Regions from separate parts of the Plantactinospora siamensis genome, predicted to be linked through region 2. Evidence: riboswitches for the same ligand, from Rfam matches in the RefSeq annotation. Region 2 holds a riboswitch; the other holds the start of a gene.
What was found. Region 2 has a riboswitch for ZMP and ZTP ahead of ACFFHU_RS18015 (bifunctional 5,10-methylenetetrahydrofolate dehydrogenase/5,10-methenyltetrahydrofolate cyclohydrolase). Riboswitches for the same ligand answer to the same signal wherever they lie in the genome.

Region 1: linked by a shared signal. The riboswitch ahead of glyA (serine hydroxymethyltransferase) and the one ahead of ACFFHU_RS18015 (bifunctional 5,10-methylenetetrahydrofolate dehydrogenase/5,10-methenyltetrahydrofolate cyclohydrolase) in region 2 are both predicted to bind ZMP and ZTP.

Annotation. Positions count from the first base shown of each region.
Region 1 is NZ_JBHLUE010000004.1:523,549-537,734, reverse strand. Features, by position in the region: gene gatB (Asp-tRNA(Asn)/Glu-tRNA(Gln) amidotransferase subunit GatB) at 1-981, shown strand, start outside; gene ACFFHU_RS07345 (hypothetical protein) at 1,171-1,458, shown strand; gene ACFFHU_RS07340 (metallophosphoesterase family protein) at 1,562-3,148, opposite strand; gene ACFFHU_RS07335 (PQQ-dependent sugar dehydrogenase) at 3,332-4,531, opposite strand; gene abmR (ATP-binding transcription factor AbmR) at 4,683-5,237, shown strand; gene ACFFHU_RS07325 (2-hydroxyacid dehydrogenase) at 5,348-6,274, shown strand; partial or broken gene ACFFHU_RS07320 (PH domain-containing protein) at 6,463-6,834, opposite strand; gene glyA (serine hydroxymethyltransferase) at 6,963-8,231, opposite strand; ZMP/ZTP riboswitch at 8,362-8,446, opposite strand; gene ACFFHU_RS07310 (LacI family DNA-binding transcriptional regulator) at 8,509-9,528, opposite strand; gene ACFFHU_RS07305 (ABC transporter substrate-binding protein) at 9,899-11,176, shown strand; gene ACFFHU_RS07300 (carbohydrate ABC transporter permease) at 11,329-12,357, shown strand; gene ACFFHU_RS07295 (carbohydrate ABC transporter permease) at 12,432-13,277, shown strand; gene ACFFHU_RS07290 (glycoside hydrolase family 2 protein) at 13,274-14,186, shown strand, end outside.
Region 2 is NZ_JBHLUE010000016.1:118,350-132,535, reverse strand. Features, by position in the region: gene ACFFHU_RS18040 (aconitate hydratase) at 1-92, opposite strand, end outside; gene ACFFHU_RS18035 (VOC family protein) at 282-728, shown strand; gene ACFFHU_RS18030 (aldo/keto reductase) at 777-1,799, opposite strand; gene ACFFHU_RS18025 (TetR/AcrR family transcriptional regulator) at 1,874-2,563, shown strand; gene ACFFHU_RS18020 (hypothetical protein) at 2,660-3,181, shown strand; gene ACFFHU_RS18015 (bifunctional 5,10-methylenetetrahydrofolate dehydrogenase/5,10-methenyltetrahydrofolate cyclohydrolase) at 3,318-4,157, opposite strand; ZMP/ZTP riboswitch at 4,273-4,396, opposite strand; gene ftsH (ATP-dependent zinc metalloprotease FtsH) at 4,463-6,547, opposite strand; gene ACFFHU_RS18005 (penicillin acylase family protein) at 6,577-9,759, opposite strand; partial or broken gene ACFFHU_RS18000 (C39 family peptidase) at 9,910-10,544, opposite strand; gene ACFFHU_RS17995 (DUF559 domain-containing protein) at 11,225-12,082, shown strand; gene ACFFHU_RS17990 (hypothetical protein) at 12,086-12,262, opposite strand; gene ACFFHU_RS17985 (MalY/PatB family protein) at 12,281-13,450, shown strand; gene ACFFHU_RS17980 (hypothetical protein) at 13,475-14,186, shown strand, end outside.

The DNA of each region.
Region 1 (14,186 bases), on a different contig from region 2:
ACGAAGCCGATCCCCGGCACCGGCACGCTGGCTCCGGTGGTGGCCCGCGCGTACGTCACCGAGCTGCGGGACGTGATCCGCACGCTCGGCGTCTCCGACGTACGGATGGAGGAGGGCTCGCTGCGCTGCGACGTGAACACGTCGCTGAACCGGCCCGGCGAGGAGTGGGGCACCCGCACCGAGACCAAGAACGTCAACTCGCTGCGCTCGGTGGAGCGCGCGGTCCGCTCGGAGATGCTGCGCCAGGCGTCGGTGCTGGATGCGGGCGGCCGGATCACCCAGGAGACCCGGCACTTCCACGAGGACACCGGGGACACCACGCCGGGCCGGTCCAAGGAGACCGCCACCGACTACCGCTACTTCCCCGAGCCGGACCTGGTGCCGCTGGCCCCGGACCCGAGCTGGGTGGCCGAGTTGAAGGCGGCGCTGCCGGAGCTGCCCCGGGTGCACCGCCGGCGGCTGCAGGAGCGGTGGGGGCTCTCCGACCTCGACATGCAGTCGGTGGTCAACGCCGGCGCGGTCGAGCTGATCGAGCAGACCATCGCGGCCGGCGCCACCCCGGCCGGCGCCCGCAAGTGGTGGCTGGGCGAGCTGTCCCGCCGGGCCAACGAAACCGGTGTCGAGCTGGCCGCCGTGGGCGCCACCCCGGCCCAGGTGGCCGAGCTGCAGCGGCTGGTCGACGAGGGCAAGCTGAACGACAAGCTGGCCCGTACCGTGCTCGAGGGCGTGGTGGCCGGCGAGGGCTCGCCCGCCGAGATCATGTCGAACCGCGGCCTCGGCGTGGTGTCGGACACCGGCGCCCTCACGGCGGCCGTGGACGAGGCCATCGCCGCCAACCCGGACGTGGCCGCGAAGGTACGCGGTGGCAAGGTGGCCGCGGCCGGCGCGCTGGTCGGCGCCGTCATGAAGACGACCCGGGGTCAGGCCGACGCCCGGACGGTCCGCGACATGGTGCTGGAGCGCCTCGGCGTCGAGGGCTAGGCGGGCCCCGCCGCGCCAGTCCGACGGGGCTTCGCCGGTCGGGTGGGTGGGTTTCGCCGAAGCCCCCCGCTCTGGGCGGTGAGGTTTGATCCCGACGCGGGCGGGCTGCGGCGAAACCCCCGTGGTGGTCCGGGCCGTCCCGGCGCTGCCGTCCCGGGCTGCGTGCGGGGACCTGCTTGGATGAGCGGCATGGATTTCGCGTTCTTGGCCGTGAGCTTGGCCATTCTCGGGGTGTTGCTCATGCAGGTGGCCGGGTCGGGTCGGCGGGACGGCACCGCGTGGCGGCTGGGCGAGATCGAGCGCCGGCTCGATCTCGTCATGAATCACCTCGGAATCGAGGATCCCGGGGCGGAGTTGCCCGGGGTGCGGGAGCATCTTGCGCGGGGCGACAAGATCCAGGCGATCAAGGCGTACCGGGAGGCAACCGGCGCGGACCTGCGGACCGCCAAGGACGCGGTGGAGGCGATGGGCCGCTGACGGTCGCCCGGCGGCCCGCGTGCCCGCGGCGCGCCCCGCGGTGCGGCGACGCTGACGGTCGTCCCGCGGCCCCCGCCGGGTCGCGCTGGCTACGGACCGTGGATCAGCCGGTGGTGGTCGGGACCGGGGCGCCGGGGGCGCTGGAGTTGGACGGGCTCACCGTGGGCGTCGGGGTGGGGCCGCGGGTCGGGGTGGGCGTCACGGAGGCCTTCGGGTCGCCCGCCGCCGGGTTGGTGATGATGTGCCGTTCGAGGCTCACCTGCGCCTCGCCGGTGCCGCCGACCGTGATGTCGTCGTACGCCTGGAGCTTCTGCCCCGGATCGAAGTAGAGCACCGACATGCTCAGCGGGGTGGGCTTCTCGCCCTCCAGGCCGCGCAGCCCGGCGCCGCCGGTCGACCCCTCCACGAAGAGCTGGGTCGGTTGCTCGCCGTCCACCTGCGGAAGCCGCAGCACCTCGCGGTGGTGCACGTGCCCGGAGAGCACCAGCGGGACGGTCCCGGAGAGCGGACCGGCGGAGGCCGGGTCGTGCACCAGCGCGATGTCCACCTTCTGCGGCGCGGCCGAGCGGATCGTGGCGGCCAGCCGTTCCCCGGTGGTGATGACCTGATCGGCGACCTGCGTGGTGAGCCCCGAGCCGGCCGGCGAGGTCTCCTTGTCGGGGGTGAACCGCGGGTCGCCGGCGCCGGCGATGGTCAGCCCGGCGACCTTGGTGAGCGACTGGTCGAGGACCGTGGCGTTGGGCTGCTTGGCCACGGCCGCCGCCGTGGCGCTGGAGTCGTGGTTGCCGCGGATGTAGACGTACGGCTTCTTCAGCTGGCCGATGGAGTTCACGAACGAGGCCTCCGGCTCGCTGCCCCAGTCGGTGATGTCCCCGGTGTCGATGACCACGTCGATGTTGAACTGCTCGACCACCGTGCGGATGACCTGCCAGGCGGACGGGTTGAGGTGCAGGTCCGAGATGTGCAGCACCCGCGTGGTGCCGGGGGACGGCTCGTACACCGGGAGCGCCGAGAGCGTCGTGTAGAGCTTGCTCACGTTGCCGACCAGCCGTTGCAGCTGGTCGGCGTACTTGCCATAGTTCGTGGCGATCGACCGCGCATCGCCGACGATGGCCGGCGCGTTGACCAGCAGGCCCTCGTAGCGCGGCTCCTCCAGGGCCCGGGGGTGCAGGGTCAGCCCGGCCAGCCCGAGGCTGCCGCCGGTGATGACCAGCGAGAGCACCCCCGACCAGGCGACCCGGCGTACGTTCCGGAAGACCAGGGCGGCCAGCAGCAGCGACCCGAGCAGGGCCGCGCCGATGGTCCGCAGGATCAGCCGGGCCGCGCCCTCGCTGACGTCCCGGACGGCGAGGCTGCTGATCCGGTCCAGGTTGCCCGGGTCGCTGATGAGCGCCTCGGTACGCCGCTGGTCGAGGGCGCCGAGCTGCACGGTGAGCCGGGTGGGCCCGTCGTGGCTGTCGAACTCGAGGGCGCCGAGCGGCGGGATGCGGACCGTGGTGCCGCCGCTGGCGGACGGGCTGAGCGCCAGCTGCGCGCGGAACGGGCCGATGTCGGTCTCCACCCGGCCGCCGAGCAGGGTGCCGAGCACCACGCCGACCAGGCTCACCGCCACGATGGCCGCGGCGATCCGGGTCCGCCGACCCCAGGTCGAGGTCGCGGCCCGGCGACCGCCGTGCCACGCCGTGGTCAGCGCCCCGCCCGCCGCGGTCGCGCCACGCCGTACCGCTGCCGCGGTCGCCGCGCGCCGCGCCGCGGTGGTGTCGCGCCGCGCCGCGGTCGTGTCGCGCGGTGCCGCCGGGTCCCTTCGCTCGTCAGCCACGAGAGGGTGACCTGCCCGCCCACCGATCTTGGGAAACCTGCCGGCGTCGCGGGCTCAACTGCGCCCCGCGCCGCCGTCGGAGAACACCAGCCGGATCAGTCGGTCGTCGTCGGCCCTCGGCCGGCCCCGGCCGTCCTTGTTCGAGGTGGAGATCCAGAGCGAACCGTCCGGCGCCGCCACGGCGGCCCGCAGCCGCCCGTACCGGTTGGTCAGCACGGCCCGGGGCTGGCCCAGCACGCCGCCGTCGGCGGTCAGTTCCATGAGCCAGAGCCGCTCACCCTTGAGGCACGCGGCCGCGAGCAGCCGCCCGATGATGGCCGCGCCGGAGCAGGACGCCTCGTCGGTGTGCCACTGCACCAGCGGGTAGCTGAACCTCGCGTCGGTGCCCGGCTGGTCGGAACCCGGCGCCCCGCCCTCGACATCGGGCCAGCCATAGTTGTGCCCCGGCTCGATCCGGTTGATCTCGTCCCAGGTGTTCTGACCGAACTCGGTGGCGTACAGGCGCCTGTTCTCGTCCCAGGCCAACCCCTGCACGTTGCGGTGCCCGAGCGACCACACCGGCGAGTTGGCGAACGGGTTGCCGGGCGCCGGCTTGCCGGCCGGGGTGATCCGGAGGATCTTGCCGGCCAGGCTCTTCTGGTCCTGCGCGAGGCCGCGTTGGGTGGCGTCGCCGGTGGTCGCGTACAGGAAGCCGTCCGGGCCGAAGGCGAGCCGACCCCCGTTGTGGACGCCGGAGCGCGGGATGCCGGTGAGGATGGGTGTCGGCTGGCCACCGAGGGTGAGTCGGGCGATCCGGTTGTCCCGGTCGGTGGAGTAGTAGACGAAGACCGCCTTGTCCTTTTCGTATTCCGGTGAGACGGCGATGCCGAGCAGACCTCCCTCGCCACCCGCCGCAACTCCCTCGACCGTCTGCACCGTAGCGACCTTGAGGCCGTCCGGGCCGGACTCGGGGCCGACCTTGAGGATCTTCGCGGAGTCCCGCTCGGTGACCAGGGCGCCGCCGTCGGGCAGGAACGCGATGGCCCACGGCACGTTCAGGCCGGTGGCGAGGACCGTGGCGGCCACCTCCTGATCGGTGCCGCCGCCCCGCGTCGAGGCCGGGGCCGTGGGGGTGGGAAAGCGCGGCGGCTCCCCGGCCGGGTCCGGCTTCGGTTCGCCGAAGGAACAACCGCCGGCCGCGAGGACGGCCGCCGCGCACAGCGCGACCGCCGCTCGGGCCCGGGCGCGGTGCCGGTACGTGGTCCGAAGGCTCACCGGCCCAGCCTAGTCGCGCCGGCACAGCGTCGCGGATCTCCCCGCGGTACGCGGCCGGGCGCCGAAGCCCCGCTCCGGCGCCCGCTCAGATCGGCCTTGATGCAACGTGTGAAACGGTGTAATCATGTAATCAGTACGATGGAGGTGCGGTATGCGAGACCGGAGATGGGATGTCGCGGGTGGCCGGAACGAGCCACCGCCCGCGGACGACGCGGCGGCCTGGATCACCGGGGCGGTCCCGGACGGTTGGTTCAACGGTCCACCGCGGGTCGTGGTGGACCGCGAAGAGATCATCATTGTCGGCCGGCTGCCCGAGCCGGAGTTGGCGGCCGAGGCGACGCCGGCGGACCGGGCGGCCGCCGAGGCGGGGCGGATCAACCAGCACCGGGAGGAGACCCGGGACCGGCGGATCGGGATCGCCCGGCAGATCGAGCACCGCTACCGCCGGAAGGTGGCCTGGGGCGCCGCCTGCGGCGAGACGGAGGAGTTGTTCACCAACGTGTCGGCGCCGGTGATGACCCGGCTCCGCCAGCCGGAGCGCCGGGTCCTCGACACCCTGGTCGACGCGGGTGTGGCGCGGTCCCGCTCGGAGGCGTTGGCCTGGTGCGTCCGGCTGGTCGGCCAGCACGCGCAGGAGTGGCTCGGTGAGCTGCGCACCGCCATGGGCACGGTCGAGGACCTCCGCCGCCGCGGCCCCACCACCTGAGGAAGGAAGGGCCCCTTGTTATCGCTTTTCGTATAGGAAGGGGCCCTTCCTAACCGTTCGGCGTCGGCCGGCCGCCCGGCGGCGGCGCCGGAGGGCTATCGTCGGCCAGCGTGAAGATCTGGATCCCGCACGAGGAGGGCCGGTCGCTGCTCGGCGAGCTGCCCGCGGACGTACGCGTGGAGATTGTGGCCGACCCGCAGCAGCCGCCGGCGGAGCGCGCCGGCGTCGAGTTCTGGGTGCCGCCGTTCCTCGCGCCCGGCACGGCGGTACGGCTCGCCGCGGAGCTGCCCGACCTGCGCGTCGTACAGCTGCTCTCGGCCGGCGCCGACGCCTGGGCCGGCCGGCTGCCCGCCGGGGTGACCCTGTGCGACGCCCGCGGCGTGCACGACACGTCCACCTCGGAGTGGGTGCTCACCGCGATCCTGGCCCACCTGCGCGCGTTCGACGAGTTCGCCCGGGCGCAGGCCCGGCACGAGTGGGCGAGCCTCGACTACCTGCCGACGGACGAGCTCGCCGGCAAGCGGGTGCTGCTCGTCGGCGCGGGCTCGATCGGCGCGGCCATCGAGGCACGGCTCCGGCCATTCGAGGTGGAGATCACCCGGGTGGCCCGGACGGCCCGGCCGGAGCAGGGCGTGCACGGCGTGGCGGAGCTGCCGGAGCTGCTGCCGCACGCCGACATCGTGGTGCTGATCGTGCCGCTCACCGACGAGACGCGCGGCATGGTGGACCGGAAGTTCCTGGCGTCGATGCACGACGGCGCGCTGCTGGTGAACGCGGCCCGCGGCCCGGTTGCGGACACCGACGCGCTGGTGGCCGAGCTGAGCGCCGGTCGGCTGCGGGCCGCGCTGGACGTGACCGACCCGGAGCCGCTGCCCGCCGGCCACCCCCTGTGGGACGTGCCCGGCCTGCTGCTCACCCCACACGTGGGCGGATCCGTACGCGGCCTGCTGCCCCGGGCGTACCGGCTGGTCGGGGCGCAACTGCGGCGCTTCCTTGCCGGGGAACCCCTGGAGAACGAGGTGGTGGGCGGCTACTGACCGGCCGAGCCCGGGCCGCGGGAGGCCGCGCCGGGGCTCGGGCCCGGTGTGCCGGGGCTCGGGCTCGCTGTGCCGGGGCTCGGGCTCGGTGTGCCGGGCGAGGCCGGGGCGTCGGGCGAGGCCGGGGTGTCGGGCGAGGCGGGGCTGTCGGGCGAGGCGGGGGTGTCGGTGGCGGCCGGGCCGGGGGCCGCCGCCGGGTCCAGCGGCTGGCCGCTCGCGGCGATCAGGCGCGACAGGTCGGACCGGCGTACGCCGGGCAGCGCGGCGGAGGCGCCGTCGGTCAGCCGGACCGTCACCCGACCTCGCTCGTCGACGCCGAACTCGGCCACGTCTGGCCACGGGATGCGACGCTGGCCCACCAGCGCGCGCAACCGCAGCCCCGCGGGGTCGGCGTCGGTGCCGGACCGCCAGGCCCAGATCCCGATGGCCAGGGGCACCAGCAGGATCGGCGCGAGATACCAGCGCAGGCTCGCCACCGGCAGCGCGCCGATGAAGGCGATCAGGGCGGCCAGCCAGATCGTCTGGCTGTGCCGGAAGCGGACGGTGTCGGCGGAGCTCACCCGCCGATTTTCGCACCCGGCGGCCGGGTCCGGGCCGGCGGCCCGCTGCCGGGGCCGCCGGAGCGCGGGTGTTAAGAAGGGCCCCTTCCTATACAAAAAGCGATAAGAAGGGGCCCTTCCTTACACCCTCAGGCGGTGGCGTAGCCCGGCATGGGGTAGCCGGCGAGCAGGTCGCGGACCTCGCCGGCGATCCGCTCGATCGTGCTCTCGTCGTCCTTGACGGCCGCGCCGATCGCCTCGTCCATCCAGGCCGCCACCTGCGGCATCTGCTCCTCGGTGAGGCCGCGGGTGGTCAGCGCGGCGGTGCCGAGCCGGATTCCGGACGGGTCGAACGGCTTGCGCGGGTCGTACGGCACGGTATTGTAGTTGAGCTCGATGCCGGCCCGGTCCAGCGCCTGCGCCGCCGGCTTGCCGCCGATGCCCTGGCCGGTGAGGTCGGCGAGGATGAGGTGGTTGTCCGTGCCGCCGGAGACCAGGTCGTAGCCCCGCTCGACGAGCGCGGCGGCCAGCGCCTTGGCGTTGGCCACGATCTGCGCCGCGTAGGCCCGGAAGTCCGGCCCGGATGCCTCGCGCAGCGCCACCGCGATGCCCGCTGTGGTGTGGTTGTGCGGGCCGCCCTGCAGGCCCGGGAACACGGCCTTGTCGATCGCCGAGGCGTGCTCGGCGGTGCTGAGGATCATCGCGCCGCGCGGGCCCCGCAGGGTCTTGTGGGTGGTGGTGGTGACGACGTCGGCGTGCCCGACCGGCGACGGGTGCGCGCCGCCCGCCACCAGACCGGCGATGTGCGCGATGTCGGCCACCAGCACCGCGCCGACCTCGCGGGCGATCTCGGCGAAGCCGGCGAAGTCGATGGTGCGCGGCACGGCCGTGCCGCCGCAGAAGATCACCTTCGGGCGTTCCCGGCGGGCCACGTCGCGGACCTCGTCGAGGTCGATCCGCCCGGTCTCCCGGGACACCCCGTAGCGGACGGAGTTGAACCACTTGCCGGTGGCCGAGACGGACCAGCCGTGCGTGAGGTGCCCGCCCATCGGCAGCGACATGCCCAGCACGGTGTCGCCGGGGGAGAGGAAGGCCAGATAGACCGCGAGGTTGGCGGGCGAGCCCGAGTATGGCTGGACGTTGGCGTGATCCACCCCGAAGAGCGCCTTGGCCCGCTCGATGGCCAGCGTCTCGATCTGGTCGATCAGCTGCTGGCCCTCGTAGTAGCGGCGCCCGGCGTAGCCCTCCGAGTATTTGTTGGTCAGCACGGTGCCGCTGGCCTCCAGCACCGCCGCCGACACGTAGTTCTCCGACGCGATCATCCGCAGCTTGTCGTGCTGGCGCTGCGCCTCGGCCTCGACGAGGCCGGCCAGCTGCGGGTCCGCCGCAGTCAGGCTGGGAATCGGTGGTATGTGCACGAGCGTCCTCCTGGCTTCGTCCGGCGGCCGCCACCAGCGCGACCGGCGGAATGGAGCGGCTGCTTCACCGCACCGGATCCTGCCAGTGCGGGTAGCCACGGTCCCCGGCGGGCGGGTGCCCGTCGGCCTCCGCGTACGCCCAGGCGCGCGACGCACGCATCCGGTCGCTCCCCGGTGGTTCTCTCCACCTCACGGCGCCAGTCGCGAGTACGTCGATGCTACCCGTCGAGCGGGCCGGGGAGCGGCAGCGCAGCGCCGGCGAAGGGGCTTGACCGGTTCAGCTGGCGCGCGGCGGAGCGGTGCTGCCGCGCGGGGTCAGGTGCGCGCCCTCGTCCTGGTACGCCCCGACCTGCTCGCCGCGGATCAACGCCAGCAGGTGCCGGGCGGCGTGCCCGCCGTACGCCGGAATGTCCCGGCTGAGCGCGGTGAGGGCCGGGTGCACGAGTTGGCACAGCGGCGAGTCGTCCCAGGCCACGATGGACAGTTCGCCGGGCACGGCCAGACCCATCTCCTGGGCCACGGCCAGGCCGGCGATCGCCATCACGTCGTTGTCGTACATGATCGCGGTGGGTCGTTCGGGGGCGCTGAGCAGCCGGCGGGTGACCCGGGCGCCGTCCTCGCCGCTGTAGTCCGAGGGCACGCTGAGCGACCAGCGCACCTCGGGGCGCTCGCAGACGCGCTGGAAGGCCGACGTGCGGAGCTCCGTGTGCAGCAGCCCGGGCAGGCCGCCGACCCGGGCGATCCGGCGGTGTCCCAGGGCGATGAGGTATTCGAGCGTCTCGGTCACGGCCGCGGCGTCGTCGGACCAGACGTGCGGCAGCGCGCCGGTGTGCCCGGGGCCGCCGATGACCACGGCCGGCAGGTCCAGCTCCTCCAGCATCGGCACCCGCCGGTCGTCGGCGCGCAGGTCGCAGACGAAGACCCCGTCCACCCGGCGCTCGCCCCACCAGCGCCGATATACCGCCACCTCGGCCTCGGGGTCGGCCACCACCTGCAGGGTGAGCGCGTAGCCGCGGGACGACAGCTCGGCCTCGACGCCGCTGATGAGCTCCATGAAGAACGGCTCGATGCCGAGGATCCGGGCCGGCCGGGACAGCGCGAGCCCGACGGCCCGGGCGCTGGCCCCGGAGAGCGCCCGGGCGGCGCTGTTCGGGTTGAAGCCGATCTCCTCGGCGATCGCGAGAATGCGTTGCCGGGTCGCGGCCGAGACGCCGGGCTGACCGTTGAGGGCGTACGAGACGGCCCCCTTGGACACCCCGGCCCGCCGGGCCACGTCGGCGATCGTGGGCCGCTTCACCGCGCTCCTTCGGATCGGTCGTTCTCCCCGGACCGAGGTAAGGATGGCCCGGGGGTTGGCACCTTACCGGTCGGCGGGGCCGGCCGGAGGCGCTCACTACTTGCACGGTTAAGCATAGTGGTCCCGATGCTCGCGGCGGGAATTCCTATACAACGTTGGAAGTGGGTGGGAGCGCTCCATGTAACGGTAAAGATGATGAAAACGGGCCAACCGCTTCGGCAAATTTCGGCGTAGGTCACGGCTCGGCTACGGGATCGCTCGCTTATTGACACACCTTGTCACCCCACTTACGGTGGCTTTCACTTACCCGGTTCAGTCGACGTTCCTCGATCATGGGAGCGTTCCCACATTGTGCTCGGAGGATTGGCAAATGAGACGGTCTTTGCCCAGATGGCTGCGGGTGGCCGCGGTGGGGCTGGTGGCGACCACCATGGTCGCCGCGTGCAGTGGCAAAAGCACGACCTCCAGCGGTGACAGCTCCCAGGTCACCCTGAAGATCGCGTTCTGGGGGGACTTCGGCCTGACGGATCTCAAGACCAAGTACGAGGCCGCGCACCCCAACGTCAAGATCGAGCTGAACACGGGCGAATACAACGCCCAGCACGAGGACCTGCAGAAGAAGCTGATCGCCGGCTCCGGCGCGCCGGACATCGCGGCGATCGACGAGGGCTTCATCGTGCAGTTCCGCTCGCAGGCCGACAAGTTCGTCAACCTCCTCGACAAGGGCGCCGGCTCGTACGAGAGCAAGTACCTGCCGTGGAAGTGGAAGAACTCGATGTCGCCGGACGGCAAGGCGCAGATCGGCCTCGGCACCGACGTCGGCGGCCTGGCCATGTGCTACCGGACCGACCTGTTCAAGGAGGCCGGCCTGCCCACCGAGCGGGACCAGGTCTCAGCGCTCTGGCCCGACTGGGACAAGTTCATCGACGTCGGCAAGCAGTACACCAACAAGACCCACAAGAAGTTCATCGACGCCGCGTCGAACATGTTCAACCCGATCCTCACCCAGCAGCCGGTCGGCTTCTACGACCAGAACGAGCAGCTGCAGATGGACGGCGGGCCGAAGGTCGCCTTCGACTACAGCGTGAAGGCCGTCCAGGCGGGCCTCTCGGCCAACCTGGCCAGCTTCCAGGCCGACTGGGACAAGGGCTTCCTGGGCAACAAGTTCGCCGTGCTGGCCTGCCCGGCCTGGATGCTCGGGCACATCAAGGACACCGCGCCGTCCACCAAGGGCAAGTGGGACATCGCGGCCGTTCCCGGCGGCGGCGGCAACTGGGGCGGCTCCTGGCTGACCATCCCCAAGCAGGGCAAGCACGTCGACGAGGCGTACAAGCTGCTGGAGTGGCTGGTCCAGCCGGAGCAGCAGATCGAGATCTTCAAGTCGGTCGGCAACCTGCCCTCGCAGCCGGCGCTCTACACCGACCCGGCGATCGCCGACTTCAAGAACCCGTTCTTCAGCAACGCCCCGGTCGGGCAGATCTTCCCGAAGATGGCGCAGGGCCTGCAGCCGCAGTACCTGGGCAAGAAGGCCGGCCCGACGCGGGTGGCCGTGGAGAACGTGCTCACCCGGGTGCAGAACGGCTCGCTCAAGCCGGACGCCGCCTGGGCGGAGGCCGTCAAGCAGGCGCAGAAGGCGGCGTCGAGCTGAGGTTGCGGTCCCGCGGCCCCGATCCGGGGCCGCGGGACGGCGCCCGCCGGGGCCGCACCGGGACCGGATCGCCACGGGGGCGGTCCGGTCCCGGTCCGCCCGCCACCGCCTTGGTTCCGCCGTCCCGGCCATCCGTCCGAGGAGAAGACCTGATGTCCACCACCCGCACCCAGCCGGCCCCGTTCGGCGGCCAGCGGGCCGGCCGCCCCGGCGGGCCGCCGGCCGTCGGCCGGGCGCCCGTGCCGCAGCGGTCCAACCTGCGCAACCGGCTGCTCCGCTTCGACATGCGCTACATGCCGTACGTCATGATCGCCCCGTTCTTCCTGCTGTTCGCGGTGTTCGGGGTCTTCCCGCTGATCTTCAACGCGATCGTCGCGTTCCGGAACTGGCGTCTGGACGACCCGACCAAGACCGGTTGGGCCGGTACGGAGAACTTCACCAAGCTGTTCGGCGACTCCGACTTCTGGAACGCCCTCTACAACACCCTGGGCATCTTCGTGCTCTCCACGGTGCCGCAGCTGATCATCGCGCTCGTGGTGGCCTCGGTGCTGAACCGCAGGCTGCGCGGGCAGTCCTGGTGGCGGGTCGGCGTGCTGCTGCCCTACGTCACCCCCATCACGGCCTCCACGATGGTGTTCAGCACGATCGTCTCCCGCGACTACGGCATCGCGAACTGGGTGTTGGGGTTGGTCGGGATCGGCGGCGCCGACCATCCGATCGACTGGCGGGCCGACAAGCTGCACTCCTGGATCGCCATCGCCACGATGGTCAACTGGAAGTGGATCGGCTACAACGCCCTGCTCTACCTGGCGGCCATGCAGTCCATCCCGCGGGACGTCTACGAGGCCTCGGCCATCGACGGCGCGGGGCCCAGCCGCCAGCTCTGGCAGATCACCGTCCCGATGATCCGCCCGGTGGTGCTGTTCACCGTGGTGCTGTCCACGATCGGCGGCCTGCAGCTCTTCACCGAGCCGATGCTGTTCGACCTCAACTCGCAGAGCGCCACGGGCGGCCCGAACGGCGAGTGGCAGACCATCGGCCAGCTCATCTACAAGGTCGGCTGGAAGGACCTCAACCTCGGCTACGCGGCCGCCATGGCGATGGCGTTGTTCGTCATCGTGCTGCTGCTCACCGGCCTGAACGCCCTGCTCACCAATCGCATCGGAGGAGGACGACGGTGACCGCCAGCACCGCCGCACACACCGCCCGGCACTCCGCCGCCCCGACCGCGGCGCCGCGCGGCCGCCGCGCCGCCCTGCTGGGCCGGGCGCCACAGGACACCCCGGGCAGCATCAAGACGTACCTGCTGCTCGCGCTCATCGTGCTCTTCTCGGCGTTCCCGATCTACTGGATGTTCGTGATCGCCACCAGCACCGACGAGGCGCTCACGAAGACGCCGCCGGCCGTCGTACCGGGCAACCAGTTCTTCGTGAACCTGCACGAGGTCTTCACGATGCAGGACGTCTACTTCGCGGCCTCGCTGATCAACAGCCTCATCGTGTCGTCCGTGGTGACCCTCTCGATGCTGTTCTTCTGCTCGCTGGCCGGCTTCGCCTTCGCCAAGCTGCGGTTCCGGGGCAGCAACGCGCTGATGCTGTTCGTGGTGCTCACCCTCACCGTGCCCAGCCAGCTCGGCATCGTGGCCCTGTACATCGTGATGGGCAAGCTCGGCTGGAACGGCACCCTGCTCGCGGTGATCGCGCCCAACCTGGTCACCGCGTTCGGGGTGTTCTACATGCGGCAGTTCATCCTCAACGCCGTGCCGGACGAGCTGATCGAGTCCGGTCGGATGGACGGCGCCACCACGATGCGGCTGTACTGGAGTCTCGTGATCCCGGCGATCCGCCCGGCGCTGGCCGTGCTCGGCCTGCTCACCTTCGTGGCCACCTGGAACGACTTTCAGTGGCCGCTGATCACGCTGAACGGCTCGGACTTCCCGACCTCGATGGTGGCCATCTCCGACCTGGCCAGCGGCAACTACGTCATCTACCGCCGGGTGCTGGCCGGCGCGTTCGTGGCCACCCTGCCGCTGCTGGTCCTGCTCGGCATCGGCGGCCGGCAGATCGTCCGCGGCATCATGGAAGGCGCGGTGAAGGCGTGACGGCGTCCGTCCGGCCGCTGCACGACGGATGGACGCTGCGCGCGGAGCCCGGTCCGGACGTACCGGCCGAGCTGATCGGGGTGGCGGTGCCGGCGACCGTGCCGGGCTGCGTGCACACCGATCTGCTCGCGGCCGGTCTGATCCCGGACCCCTACCTGGACGCCAACGAGACGGCGCTGTCCTGGATCGGGCGCACCGACTGGACGTACGAGACCAGCTTCGACTGGGCGGGCGCCGACACCGAGCGGGTCGACCTGGTCTGCGCCGGGCTGGACACCGTGGCCACCGTGCTGCTCAACGACGTCGAGCTGGGTCGTACCGCCAACATGCACCGGGGCTGGCGGTACGACGTCCGGGCGACGCTGCGGCCTGGCCGGAACGTGCTGCGAGTGCGCTTCGGCTCGGCCTACCGCTATGCCGAGGCCATGCGCGACCGCCTCGGCGACCGGCCGAACGCCTACCCGGAGCCGTTCAACTTCATCCGCAAGATGGCCTGCAACTTCGGCTGGGACTGGGGACCGAACCTGGTCACGGCCGGGATCTGGCAGCCGATCTCGGTGCACTGCTGGGACACCGCGCGGCTGGCCGAGGTCCGCCCGCTGGTCACCGTCGAAGAGGGCCGGGGCCGGGTGGCCGTACACGTCCGGCTGGACCGGGCGGGCGACGGGCCGGTCCGGGTGGCCGCGGCCCTCACCGGCGCGCCGGACGGCCCGGCCGAGGCCGCCGTGACGGTGCCGGCCGGGGAGCGCACGGCCGTGCTCGACCTCACGGTGGCCGATCCCGAGCTGTGGTGGCCGCGCGGGTACGGCGGGCAGCCGCGCTACCCGCTGGCCGTCACCCTGCACGACACCGACGCCGACGCCGCTGACGCCGACCCAGACGCCGACCCCGACGCCGCCGCTGACGCCG
Region 2 (14,186 bases):
TCGATCTTGAAAATCTCGTAGCTCGCGTCTGAAACGCGCAGCTCACTTTTGGCACCGAAGGTGTCGAGGCTCGCCACGTCGTACTCCTTCATCGCAGTTCCGCCGGCCGGGCTCCCCGGCGCGGTGCGCCGGGCTCGCCCGCAAGTCTGTCGTACCGGTTACCGCGACCGTCGGCCGAGGTAACCCCGCGGAGCCAGGCCCGCGGTCCGAGTTCATCAAACCGTACGTCCGTCTTGCTATTCGCGCAACCCCGTGCCACGCTGACCGGGAGGGAGGTCGCCATGATCCATCACGTGCAGCTCGCCTGCCCGCGCGGCTCCGAGGAGGTGCTCCGGGCGTACTACGCGGGCGTGCTCGGCCTGGTCGAGAAGCCGAAGCCGGCGGCGCTGGCCCCGCGCGGCGGCTGCTGGTTCGTCGCCCCGGACCGGCCCGCCGGCTCGGATGGCGCGGCCGGCGCGGATGGCGCGGGCGGCGCGGGCGGCCCGGCTGGCCCGGGCGGCGCGGGCGGCCCGGCCGGCATCGAGCTGCATCTCGGCGTCGAGGACGACTTCCGGCCGGCCCGCAAGGCGCACCCCGGGCTGCTCTGGCCCGACCTGGACGCGCTCGCCGACCGGCTGACGGCGGCCGGCTACGACGTGACCTGGGCCAACGACGAGCTCCCCGGACTGCGCCGCTTCCACACCCACGACCCGCACGGCAACCGCCTGGAGTTCCTCGCCCCGGCATAGCAAGGAAGGGCCCCCTGTTATCGCTTTTTGTATAGCAGGGGCCCCCTCTTAACGGTGCCGGGCCTGCCGGTCGACGAGGGCGGCGCCGAAGACCCACTCCGACGTCTGGTCGATGAAGTCCGTGGGAAAGCCGGGCGCGAATCCGGCAGCCGCGTCCAGGCGGTCGACGGCCGCCGCGGGCAGGGTCAGGTCCGCGGCGCCCAGGTTGTCCCGCAGTTGGTCGAGGTGGCGCGCCCCGACGATGGGGTGGACGGCGGGCGACCGCGCCATCGTCCAGGCGAGGGCGACCTGCGACGGGGTGGCGCCGAGTTCGTCGGCGACGTCCTGCACGGCCCGCGCGGCCGCGTGGTCGCGCTCGGACAGCGAGTCGGCGTCCAGCCGGTTCGCGCCCTGCGGGCCGGCCGCCCGGGTGTACTTGCCGGACAGCACCCCGCCGGCCAGCGGACTCCAAGCCGCCACCCCGAGGGACAGCGCCTCGGCCATCGGCAGCAGTTCCCGTTCGATGTCCCGGTGCAGCACGCTGTACGGCACCTGCAGGCCGATGAACGGGCTCCAGCCGTGCCACTCGGCCAGGGTGTTGGCGCGGGCCACGATCCAGGCGGGGGCGTCGGAGATCCCCACGTACAACACCTTCCCGGCCCGTACCGCGTCGTCGAGCGCCCGCATGGTCTCGTCGATCGGGGTGCTCCGGTCCCAGATGTGCACCCAGTAGATGTCCAGGTAGTCCGTGCCCAGCCGGCGCAGGCTGGTGTCCAGCGAGGCGCGCAGGTTCTTGCGGTGGTTGCCGGCCGCATTGGGGTCACCGCCGTCCCGGGAGACGGTGTACTTCGACCCGAGCACGAACCGCTCCCGCCGACTCCGCAGCAGTTCGCCGAGGATCTCCTCGCTCGCGCCGCCCCGGTAGTTGATCGCCGTGTCGATCGCGTTCCCGCCGGCCTCGGCGTACGCGTCCAGGATCCGTTCGCACTCCGGCAGCGGTGCGCCCACGCCACCCTGCTCCCCGAAGGTCATCGCGCCAAGGATGAGTTCGGAGACGCGTAATCCGCTGTGGCCAAAGGTCCGGTATCTCATGACAGCGACCATACATATTGTTCAGACAGTGCGTCTAGACGTGTTGTCCGGACAAATTGGGTATCGTCACGGGCATGCCGCCGCCCGCCGCCCGCCCGACCCGCCGGTCCGGTCCCTCCGCACCGGGTGAACTGCGGGAACGCATTCTCTCGGCGACCCGCACGCTGCTGTCCCAGCGCCGGTTCGAGACGCTCAGCGTGGCCGACATCCTGGCCGCCGCCCAGGTGTCCCGGGCCAGCTTCTACTTCTACTTCCCCAGCAAACAGTCCGTGCTGGGCGAACTGGTCCGGCAGGCCGTCGCGCAGGGGCAGCGGGCCGCCGGCCCCTGGCTCGACGGGCGGCAGGACCCGGTCGAGGCGCTCCGGACCGGGATCCTCGACGGCGCGCGGCTGTGGCGGGACAACGCCGGCGTGCTGACCGCGATCGTCGAGAACCTGGGGTCCGACGACGACCTGCGGGCGCTGTGGACCGGGCAGATGGACCTTTTCACCGAAGCGGCGGTGGCCCGGATCAGCGCCGACCCCAGGGCCCGGGAACACCTGGGTGATCTGAACGTACGTGCCGTCGCCGCGGCGCTGACCTGGCAGGGCGAGCGGCTCTACTACCTCGCCGCGGCCGGCGTCCCGCCGTTCGACGACCAGGCCGTGCTGGTGGCGACGCTCACCAACGCGTGGACGTCAACCCTGTACGGCGAGACCGCGCCACTCCGCCCGGCCCCTAGCGGTGCGGAACAGGCGCCGGAGGCGGCACGGGCTCACCGGTGACGCCCACGGGCCGGTGGCGGGTTCGGGTCAACGCCCGTGCCGCCACGGGCCAGTCGTGGGCCCGTACCGGTGCGCGCCGGTGCTAATGTGCCGGCCGTGATCGCCGCAGACGTCCACCTGAGCGCCCAGCCCCGGCTCGACTTCGTCGTCGCGCCGTTTCCCGCCGACCCGGAGCGACCCGAGGCGCGCCGGCTGCGTACCGAGTACGCCGGGGTGGCCTGGATCGGCGACCGCCCGGACCCGGCAACCGGGATGGCCGGACCGGTCTACCAGCGCCGGGGCGTCGACACCCAGCTGTTCCTGCCGGACACCCACTGGTACGACGTGGACGCGCTGGCCGACGTGGAGCTTCAGGTGACGGCGGGGCTGATCCAGGTGGCCGCCACGGCGCAGGGCACCCAGGGCCTGGTGGGCGCGCTCGCCGAGCCGGCGGCCGACTTCTACGAGCACCCCGAGGGGGACGGCGTCGGCCTCTGCCTGGTGCTGCGTGGCGACATCTGGTCCAATCTCGGGCTGAGCTACCGGGTGACCGTGCTGTGCGACCCGGCAGCCGTGAGACGTACCGGCGCCGTGGTCGAGCCGGGCGACCACGACGACCCGGAGCCCGACGCCACCTGACGGCGGCCCGACACCGCCGGACGGCCGCCCGACGCCACCTGACGGCGGCGCGACGCCACCTGACGGCGGCCGGATGCCACCTGACGGCGACCGGATGGCCACCCGGGCCCCGACCGAGCGGGGACGACGACCGGCGTCACGACGCCGGGGACGTCACCAGGCCCTCGGCGGCGGCCACGGTCTGCTCCAGCAGGACCGCGATGGTCATCGGTCCGACGCCGCCGGGCACCGGCGTGAGCAGGCTGGCCCGGACCCGTGCCGACGGGGCGTGCACGTCACCCAGCCCGCCCGGGTGGTAGCCGGCGTCCACCACCACCGCGCCGGGCTTCAGCCACTCACCCCGGACGAACTCCGGCCGGCCCACGGAGGCCACCACGAGGTCCGCGCCCCGGACCAGCTCGGGCAGGTCCCGGGAGCGGGAGTGGCAGTAGGTCACCGTGGCGTCGCGGGCCAGCAGCAGCATCCCGACCGGCCGGCCGAGGATGGGACTGCGGCCCAGCACCACGGCACGCCGGCCGACCAGGGGCACGTCGTACGCGTCGAGCAGCCGAAGGATCCCGCCGGGCGTGCAGGAGACGAAGCCCGGCCGGCCGAACGCCATGGCGCCGAACGAGTGCATGGTCACCCCGTCCACGTCCTTGGCCGGGGCGATGGCCTCGAACGCGGCCCGCTCGTCGATCCCGGCCGGCACCGGATGCTGGAGCAGGATGCCGTGCACGGCCGGGTCGGCCGAGAGCGTGCCGACCCGGTCCACCAGCTCCGTCGTGGAGATGCCGGCCGGCAGCGCGACGAGCCGGGAGCCGATCCCGGCCGCGGCGCACCGGTTGCGCTTCATCCGCACGTACGTCTCGGACGCCGGGTCGTCGCCCACGAGCACCGTGGCCAGGCAGGGGCGTACCCCCGTCCGGGCCTCCAGGGCGGCGGCGCGGTCGGCCGCTCCGGCCAGGATGTCCCGGGCGAGGTCGGCGCCCGCCATCGGACGGGCGAGGTCGGCGCCCGCCGCGGAGGGCGCGTGGTCGGCGCCGGCTGTGGGACGGGCAGATTCGGTGGCGCTCATGGCAGCTCCCGGGGTCGGCGTCGCATAAGGCACTGCGATTCGCCCAGGCGCGCGGCGGTGCTGACGGCGTCCGGATCGCCCGGGTGGCTACCGGTCGTTTGGACGCTTGGCCGCTCCCCGGTGGTGCTCCACTCGATGCGCCAGTCACGGCCGCGCTAACCGTACCCCGCAGCGGCCCGTTCTTGACCGGTCGCCCCCGGCGGGCCACGGCCCCGGCGCGGGCCCTACGGCTCACCGACCTCGGTCGGCGCGGCGCCGCTCTCCGGCGGGAGACCGGGCGCCGGATCGGCGCCGGGCGTCTCGCCGCGGGCCACGGCGGCCGGCGCGGCGTCCCGGGGGATGCCCGCGGCCGCGTACGCGTCGGCCTCGTCCAGCGTCTCCTGCCGCAGCAGCGTCCGGGCCAGCCGGTCCAGCTGCTCGCGGTGCTCGCGCAGCGTGGCCAGCGCCTCGGCGTAGCAGTCCTCGACGATCCGCCGCACCTCGCCGTCGACCAGCTCCCGGGTGCCCGGCGCCACGCCGTCCAGGCCCAGCGGGGACTCCTGGCCGGGCCGCGGCAGCACGGTGACCGGGCCGATGGCGTCGGACATGCCCCACCGGCCGACCATCTGCCGGGCGATGTCGCTCACCTGGTCCAGGTCGCTCTCGGCGCCGGTGGTCATGTCCCCGAACACCAGCTCCTCGGCGGCCCGGCCGCCGAGCGCGCCGATGATGCGGCCGCGCAGATACTTGGCCGAGTAGCCGTACCGGTCGGTGTTCGGGCTCTGGAAGGTGACGCCGAGCGCCTGCCCGCGCGGGATGATCGAGATCTTGCGGACCGGGTCGGCGCCCGGGGTGAGCATCCCGAGCAGCGCGTGGCCGGACTCGTGGAACGCGGTCCGCTCCTTGTCCTCCTGGGTGAGCATGATCCCGCGCACGGTGCCCAGGGTGACCTTCTCCAGCGCCTCGCCGAAGTCGGCCGGCTCGACCTTCTCGTGCTGGCGCCGGGCGGCCACCAGGGCCGCCTCGTTGACCAGGTTCTGCAGGTCGGCGCCGACCATCCCGGGCGTGGTGGCGGCCAGGTCGCCGAGGTCGACGTCGTCGGCCAGCGGTACGCCCCGGGTGTGCACCTCGAGGATCTTCCGGCGGCCGGTCACGTCGGGCGGGCTCACCGTCACCCGCCGGTCGAACCGGCCGGGGCGCAGCAGGGCCGCGTCGAGGATCTCCGGCCGGTTGGTGGCGGCCAGCACGATCACGCCCTCGCTGCCGGTGAAGCCGTCCATCTCGGTGAGGATCTGGTTGAGCGTCTGCTCGCGCTCGTCGTTGCCGCCCAGCGACTGGGCGCCGCCCCTGGCCCGGCCGATGGCGTCCAGCTCGTCGATGAAGATGATCGACGGCGCGACCTTCTTGGCCTGCTCGAACAGGTCCCGGACCCGGCTCGCGCCGACCCCCACGATCATCTCGATGAACTCGGAGGCGGACATCGAGAAGAACGGCACCCGGGCCTCCCCGGCGACCGCCCGGGCCAGCAGGGTCTTCCCGGTGCCGGGCGGACCGGACAGCAGCACCCCGTGCGGCACCCGGGCGCCGAGCCGGCGGTACCGCTGCGGATCGCGGAGGAAGTCGACGATCTCGGTGACCTCCTGCCGGACCTCCTCGATGCCGGCCACGTCCGCGAACGTGGTCCGGGGCCCGGCGTCGGGCTGGTAGAGCTTCGCCCGGGACCGGCCGATCCCGCCCACCCCGCCGGCCATCGCCTGAGCACCCCGGCGCAGGAACCAGACCAGCAGGAGGATCAGCAACAGGGTGGGTCCGAAGCCGAGCAGCAGCTGCTGCCAGATCGGCGCCGGCGCGTCGGGCGGCCGGGCGTTGACCGGTACGCCCGTGCTCTGCAGCGTGCTGAACAGCTTGTCGTCGGCGAACGACGGCCGCTCGGTGCGGAACCGTTCCACCTGGCTGCCCTTGGTCTGCCCGACCGGGGTGTAGCTGGCCTTCTGCTTGAAGGAGCCCTCGATCGTGTCGCCGGTCGAGGTGATGTCGGCGACGTTGCGCGCGTCCACCTGGCTGAGGAAGAACGTGTACGACACCGGGGTGCGTTCGGCGGGCGCCAGCAGGTTGGACGAGACGAACCAGTTGACCACCAGCAGGATCAGGAACAGCCACCCGTACCGCTGCCAGGCCGGCCGCCGGCGCTGCGGCGGCCGGCCGGCGCCCTCGCCGGGCATGCCCTCCACCCGCCACGGCGGGGCCGGCTGGTCCGGCTCGGGCCGCTTCGGGGGGAAGCTGCGCGGCAGCGTCCTGCCGTCGTCCGGCGGCGGGGCAGCGGTGGTCATGACCACCGCGTACCCTCCGCCGGCCGGATTTATCCCGGATACACCTCGAACTCCCACAGCGAGTAGCCGTACGACGTGCCGCGCTGGACGCCCGCCATCCGCACGTACCGGGCGGTGGTGGTCGGGAAGGTCACCACGTCCGTTCCGCCGTTGCCGGCCGCCGTGCTGAACACCGACTGCCAGCTCCGGCCGTCCGTCGAGGTCTCGATCCGGTACGCCCGGCCGTACGCGGCCTCCCAGCGCAGGATGACCCGGTTCACCGCGCGGGCCGAGCCGAGGTCCACGGTGATCGACTGGTTGTCCGTCCACCAGCTGCTCCACCGGGTGCTGCGGTCACCGTCCACGGCCGCCGCGGCGGAGAACCCGAGGAAGGTTCCGTTGGCGCTCACCGACGCGCCCCGGGCCAGGTTGGTGATGTCGTCGCCGCGGTGCGCGGGGAACGACACCACCTGCTGGAACGTGGGCCGGTTCTGCCAGGAGATCTTGTCCTGGGTGATGCCGCCCAGCGGGGACTGGATGATCGTATCGGCGCACCACTGGTCGCCGGCCGCGCAGTCGCCGTCGCCCGGGTAGGTGACGGTGGCCGGCTCGGCGGCCGCCGCGTCCAGGGCCGCCGCCAGGTCCCGCCGGCAGCTCGCCAGGTCACCCCCGCCGCAGTACGTCCGGCCGAGCCCGCCGGACACCGGGTCGCCGAGCACGGCGCGCAGGTCCTTGTCCAGGTAGCCCCACCAGCCGTACTGGAAGGAGGAGCCGACGTGCTTGCGGCCGCCGTGGCCGACGCTGCCGGCCTGGCCGGCGCTCGGGGACTCGTTGATCGGCAGCACGCCCGCCAGCGCGGCGTACAGGTCCGGGCCGAGCTGGCCGGCGAACGCGGCCTCGACCAGCCGGGGCCAGGCCGCGTCGAACAGCGCGATCGCGTCGGCGTGGGCGTAGACGTGCGAGCCGGGCGAGGTCTCCACCCGCCGGGCGCCGTCGGCCTGCCAGGACCGCAGCGCCGCCACGTGCGCCTCCTGGCCGGGCTGCCCGTCGAGGATCCGCAGCAGCTCCGGCAGCAGGTTCTCGGCCCGCAGGTCGGTCACGGCCGCCTCCTCGACCAGGCGTACCACGTCGGCCCGGCCCGGCTTGCCGGCCGCGAGCGCCGCCTTCACCCGGCGGTCCAGCAGGTTCGCCCGGTGCACCGCGCCGAAGCTGTAGTTGCCGTCCGCGGCGCCGTACCCGGGGGCCTGCTTGTTGTTCCAGCTCACGAAGTAGTCCTGGTTGACCGCCTGCGGGTGCGCAGCCGGCGGGGTGAGCTGCGCGGTGTTGGCGTCCGGGTCCCAGCCCACCCACTCGTACGCCGGGTCGGCCTTGGTGGGCAGGTTCGGGTTGGCGCCCGCCGGCCGGACCGGGTTGTCGCCCGAGTTGTAGTACGCGGTGTCGGCCGAGTTCACGTAGAACCAGTTGAACGCGTACCCGACGTTCGATGCGCTGGCCTGGAAGTCCGCCGGGGTGCCCATGGCGGCCGGGTCGTTGAACGCCTGGAAGCCGATGGCCGACTCGGCCTCGTGCCGGTACGTCGAGCGCAGCTGGGTGTACGCCACCGGGGTGCCGCCCGAGGTGCCGCGGTAGGCCACCAGGCCGTACCGGGTGCGCAGCGACACCAGGTCGTACGAGCCGGCCGGGGTGCCGTCGGCCACCGTGGGCTTCCAGGCGTTGTTGCGGACCAGCCGTTCCATCGGCAGGCACTGGCCGCGCCAGCGGTAACCGGTGGAGTCGACGGTCGGCGCCGAACCGTCGGTGTTGCACAGCGGCACGGCGTACGTGTCGGTGATGTCCTGGCCGGCCGAGGTGGCGCTCCACGAGTAGTCCTGGCCGCGGCCCAGCAGCACGTACAGGTTGAGGCCGGCGAACGCCACGCCGCGGGCGCTGATCCCCGGACCCTGGAGCTCCTGCAGCATGAGCAGCTGCGGGGAGAAGTAGCCGGTCTGCGGGCCGAACACCGCGATCGGGTGGCCGGTGCCCGAGCGCGCGGCCGAGACGACCACGGCGTTCGACATGCCGCGCCGGACGGCCGTGTCCGGTCCGACCGCCGCGGTGCTGCCCGCCGAACCGGTCGGGTTCGCCACCACCGGCTCCGGCCGGGTGGTGCCGGCGTCCGGCAGCGCCACGCTCGCGGCGTTGTCGTCGGCGTCGCCGTACGGGAAGCTGCTGCCGTTGTGGACGGTGGTCACCGTCTCCGGGTCGTTGCGCTCGCGGAACGCGTTCCACACCCGGTCGCCCTCGGTGACGCCGTACCGGGCCCGGGCGGTGATCCGGGCGATGGCCGACGGCACCTCGCCGCCCCCGCCGCCGCCGAACAGCCCGCCGACCACGCCGGCCGTGGCGATCAGGTCGGTCATCTTGAACGGCTCGGGACCGCCCGCGTTGGTGACCGCGTCGAGGTGGCCGGTGAGGACGTACTCGCCGGGGCAGTTGCGGGCCGACATGCAGTGCGCGATGTACGCGTTGATCCCGGCCACGTACTGCTCGACGTCCGCGTACAGCTGCTGGCCGCGCGCGCCCTTGGTGCGCAGGGTGTCGACCTGGCGCTGCAGATCCGCCTCGGTGTACGGCGAGTTGCGCCAGACCTGCTGTTCCAACTCGCGGTTGCCGGGCGCGCCGCCGGCGAACGGGGTGAGCTGGCCCCGGCCGACCCGGCGCAGCAGGTCCATCACCCACAGCCGGTCCTCGGCGCCGGCGTACCCGGCGCCGAACATGGTGCCGGCCCGGGTGGTGCCGGTGACGTGCGGGACCCCGATGGTCTTGTCCCGGACGATCGTCACGTCGTCGCGCGGCGAGTAGGTGCGCTCGGCCTGCCCGGCCGGCACCCCGAACGACGAGTCGTTGTAGAAGTTGGCGATCTGCTCGTCGGTCAGCCCGGTGTAGCCGGAAACCAGGTCCGCGTACCGGCCCAGCTGGTCGGCCGAGTGCGCGGGCCGGGTGCCGAGGGTCTGGTGGGCGAGGATGTCGACCAGGGTGGCGTTGCCGTTCTCGCCCGGCGGCACGATGTCGTTGCACTGGTCCAGGCAGTAGTCGGCCGGGCCGCTCGCGGCGGCCATGGTGGTGGCCCCCGTCCCGCGGGCGGCGGCGCCGGTCGCGCCGGTGGCGGCGCTCGCCGGCGCCGTGGGGGGCAGGGCCGCGACGGCCGTCGCGGTGATGAGGGCGGTGAAAACCGCGACGGTACGTCGGGACATCGGCGATCCCTCCGGCACGAGCGAGATATGAAACAAACTCGGAACCGGATAGTAACAACGGTCGATGTCCCTGGATAGGGCCGAAATGGATGGTGCTGACGCCGAAGGGCCGACCCCGGGTGGGGTCGGCCCTTCGGTTGGTGTTCCGGGTCAGTGGCTGTAGCCGCGGGTGGCCATCCAGTTGGCCAGGTCGGTGGTGTTCACCCAGTAGCTGGCCACGTCCGGGTTGGCCGAGTCGGCGATGAGCACCTGCCGGCCGTCGTCCTGGTAGCCGACCACCGCGATGTAGTGGCCGCCCTCGTAGCTGTGGGCGGCGCCGTCGGTGTCGGTGGCCGTGCCGGCCACGTTCGCCACGAGGGCGCGGTTGTCGTCCAGGGTGGCCCTGACGTCACGCTGGAGCTGGTCGGCCTGCTCCGGCTTGACGTGCGGGTCGGACAGGGCCGTGGTGCGGTACTTGTCCGCGCCCAGGACCGTGTTCAGCGCGCGGGTGATGTCCTCGGCGCTGTTGGTGCCGGCCTCGGTGGTGCCCATGTGCTTGGCCAGATCGTCCACGGAGATGCCGTGGCCGTCGGCGGACAGGGCGTTCCGCGCTGCGGCGGGGCCGCAGTAGTAGTAGTTCGGCTGTGCCTCGTAGTCGAACCCGAGCTTCTTGCCGCCGGGCTGCGCGCCGCGGCTGTCGCGGCTGTCGCGGGTGTCGCCGGGCTTGCTGCCGCCGCGGCCGTCGCCGGTGCCGCGGTTGCCGTTGTCGCCGCCGCGGTCGTTGCCGTGGTTGTCGTTGCCCTCCTGGGTGTGCACGACCGTGCTGTTGCCGGTGTGCGCGGGGGCGGCGTGGGCCTCGGTGGCCAGGGTGAGCGGGCCGGCGATGGCGCCGGCGGTGAAGGCGAGGCCGGCGCCGGTGAGGGCGGCCTTGCGCAGGATGGGGGTGCCGATGCTGCTGGGCAGGAAGCGGGTGAAGGTGGTCATGGTGATCGCCTTTCATCCGGGGGTGTGCGGCGTGGGGGTGTGCCGCGGGTGGGGGAGTGTGGGTGCCGCGTGGGGGTGCGGCGGGGTGGTTCGGGTGCGCGCTGCCGGGTCCGCTCGCGTGGGGGACCGCTGGTGGCGGGGGAACCATGTTCAACGCCTGGGGGCCGGGAGGCGTTCCCGGCGGTGCGGTGATGGCCGCCACCGCCGCCATGTGGGGCGGGCGTGGTGGCCGGTCCATGTACAACGCCCCGGGTCGGGGGTGCGTTCCCGGCGGGCCGGTGACGGCCGCCACCGGGGCTGCGCGGCCTCCCGTCCAGCTGATCAGGGGGGACACTGACCCCAAGTGGTCCGATACCGGACACCCCGTCCCCCGGGGTCACCTCCCGGTGGTCATGGGTGGCGGTGGATCGTGGATTCCTCTACCGGTCATAGGCGGTAGAGGAATCCACGATCCACAAACCGCTGACCCGGCCCGGTCCGGCCGGGGACGGTTGTCCACAGGTTGGGTAGGGGCCATCTCAGCCGGGCGGCCATCGAGCATCGCCTGGCCACCGGTCGCTGGCAGACCCTTTCGCGCGGGATCTACCTGGCCAACTCGGGGACGATGACTCGGCGGCAGCGGTGGTGGCACGCGGTGCTGGCGGCCGGCGCCGGCCGGCGGGCCACCCTGGCCGGCACGTCGGCGCTGGAGCAGCTGGGTTTGCGGGGTTACGCCACCACGGCCATCCACGTGTTGATCCGGGCGCGGCGGCGGGAGAACGACCCGCCGCCGGGCATCGTGGTGCATCGCTCCCGGACTCTGATCCCGGCCGACATCCATGCCATGGGGCTGCCGCCGTGCACGATGCCGGCCCGCTCGCTGGTGGACGCGGCGCAGTGGGCGCCGGACGATGACCGCGCCCGGGCCATCGTGGCGGCCGGCTGCCAGCAGCGACTGGTCAGTGCCGTGGATCTGGACGAGGTGCTGGCGAGGATGTCCAGGGTGCGCCGGCGCCGGCTCATCGTCGAGGCGGTGGCCGACGCCCGGGACGGGGTCGCGTCGATAGCCGAGGCCGACTTCCTGCGGCTGTGCCGCCGGGCCGGGCTGCCGGAGCCGAGCCGGCAGGTCCGCCGCACGGATGCCTCGGGCCGACGCCGGTACCTGGACGTCCTGTTCGAGGAGTGGAACCTGCAGATCGAGATCGACGGCGGGCAGCACCGCGAGGTGCGGCACTGGTGGGCCGACATGAGCCGGCAGAACGACCTGTGGACCGCCGGGGTCCGGGTGCTGCGCTTCCCGGCCTGGGTGGTCCGGGAGCGCCCGGCAGAGGTGCTGGCCCAGCTCTGGGCGGCGCTCGCCGCCGCCGGCTGGCGCGGATAAACCTCAGGAGGCCGCGGGCTCGGTGCCGCCGCCGGCCGCCTCGGCGTGCCGCTCGCGCAGCCGGTCCCGGATCTCCTCCGGGGTGTACGCCCGGCGCTTGCGCTCGGCCCGGGCCACCACCACACCGGTCGCCGCCACGCCCGCGAGCCCGGCCAGACCGAGGATCTTCCACCACCGCATCCGCATAGGCTAGACCGCATGGCGGACCGGGGCAGCACGGAGTTGACCAACCCGCTGGGCGCGCTCACCCTCGACCAGCTGCGCCGGCGGACCAGCATGAAGTGGCGGCGGTTCCCGCCGGACGTACTGCCGCTGTGGGTCGCGGAGATGGACGTGCCACTGGCCGAGCCGGTCGTGCGGGCCCTGACCGAGGCCGTGGCCCTCGGCGACACCGGCTACCCCTCGGGCACCCGGTACGCCGACGCGTTGGCCGAGTTCGCGGCCGGGCGCTGGGGGTGGCGGATCGACCCGGACCACACGGCGATCGTGCCGGACGTGATGCTCGGCGTGGTGGAGATGCTCCGGCTGGTCACCGGCGCCGGCGACGCCGTGGTGGTCAACCCGCCGGTGTACCCGCCGTTCTACCAGTTCATCGTCCACTCCGGGCGACGGGTGGTCGAGGCGCCGCTCGGCGAGGACGGCCGGCTCGACCCGGCGACGCTGGCGCCGGCCTTTCGGGACGCCACCACCGGCGGTAGGCCGGCGGCCTACCTGCTGTGCAGCCCGCACAATCCGACGGGCACGGTGCACACCCGGGACGAGCTGTCCGCGGTGGCCGAGCTGGCCGGACGGTACGGGGTACGCGTGATCGCCGACGAGATCCACGCCCCGCTGGTGCTGCCCGGCGCGGAGTTCGTGCCGTACCTGACGGTGCCGGGCGGTGAGAACGGCCTGGCGCTGCTGTCGGCCTCCAAGGCGTGGAACCTGGCCGGCCTCAAGGCGGCGCTCGCGGTGGCCGGTCCCGCCGCGGCGGCGGACCTGGCCCGGCTGCCCGAGGAGGTGAGCCACGGCCCGAGCCACCTGGGGATCATCGCGCACAGCGCCGCGCTCACCGAGGGCGGCGGCTGGCTGACCGGCCTGCTGTCCGGGCTGGACGCCAACCGGCTGCTGCTGGCCGAGCTGCTCGCCGAGCGGTTGCCGGCCGTGCGGTACCGGCCGCCCGAGGGGACGTACCTGGCCTGGCTGGACTGCCGGCGGCTCGGGCTGGGGGACGACCCGGCCGCCACGTTCCTGGAGTGGGGTCGGGTGGCCCTGAACCCGGGGCCGGAGTTCGGCACGGGCGGCGCCGGGCACGTCCGGCTGAACCTCGCCACGTCGCCGGAGAACGTCGCCGAGGCCGTACACCGGATGGTCGCGGCGCTGGACTGAGCGCCGCCCTTCTAGGGTGTACCGGTGGCAGACACGAGCATCAGCCTGGACGAGGCGGTGGAGCTGGCCCGTACCGGCGACGTCTGGGTGTTCCGCGGCCGGAGCATGCCGGACCGGGCCATCCAGTTCACCACCAACAGCCCGGTCAACCACGTGGGCATGTCGGTGGTGCTGGAGGACCTCCCGCCGCTGATGTGGCACGCCGAGCTGGGCCGGTCGCTGCCCGACCTGTGGTCCGGCACCCGGCAGCGCGGCGTGCAGCTGCACGACCTGCGGGACGCGGTCTGCGTGTGGGCCAACCGGTACGGCCAGCGCGCCTGGCTGCGCCAGCTGGAGCCGCCGGCCGGCCGGGAGATGGAGGACGCGGTGCTGCGCACCGTGGCCCGGCTGGACGGCACGCCGTTCCCGTCCAGCGCGCGGCTGGCCTGGCGCTGGGTGTACGGCCGGGTCCCGGCGGTGCGCCTGCCCGGCCGGCCGGACCCGCGCCCCGGGCGGGCCGCGGGCGGCCCTTTCCCCGGGCGGGCCGGGGGCGGTCTGTTCTCCGGGCGGGCCGGGGGCGGTCTGTTCTCCGGGCGGGCCGTGGGCGGTCTGTTACCCGGGCGGGCCGTGGGCGGTCCGCGCCGTGCCGAGGGCGCGGTCGATCCTTCGGCACGACCGCCGGCGCAGGTCCGGGACAGCGCGCTGGAGACGGCGTACTGCGCCGAGGTGGTGGCGGTGACGTACGAGGAGATGGGTC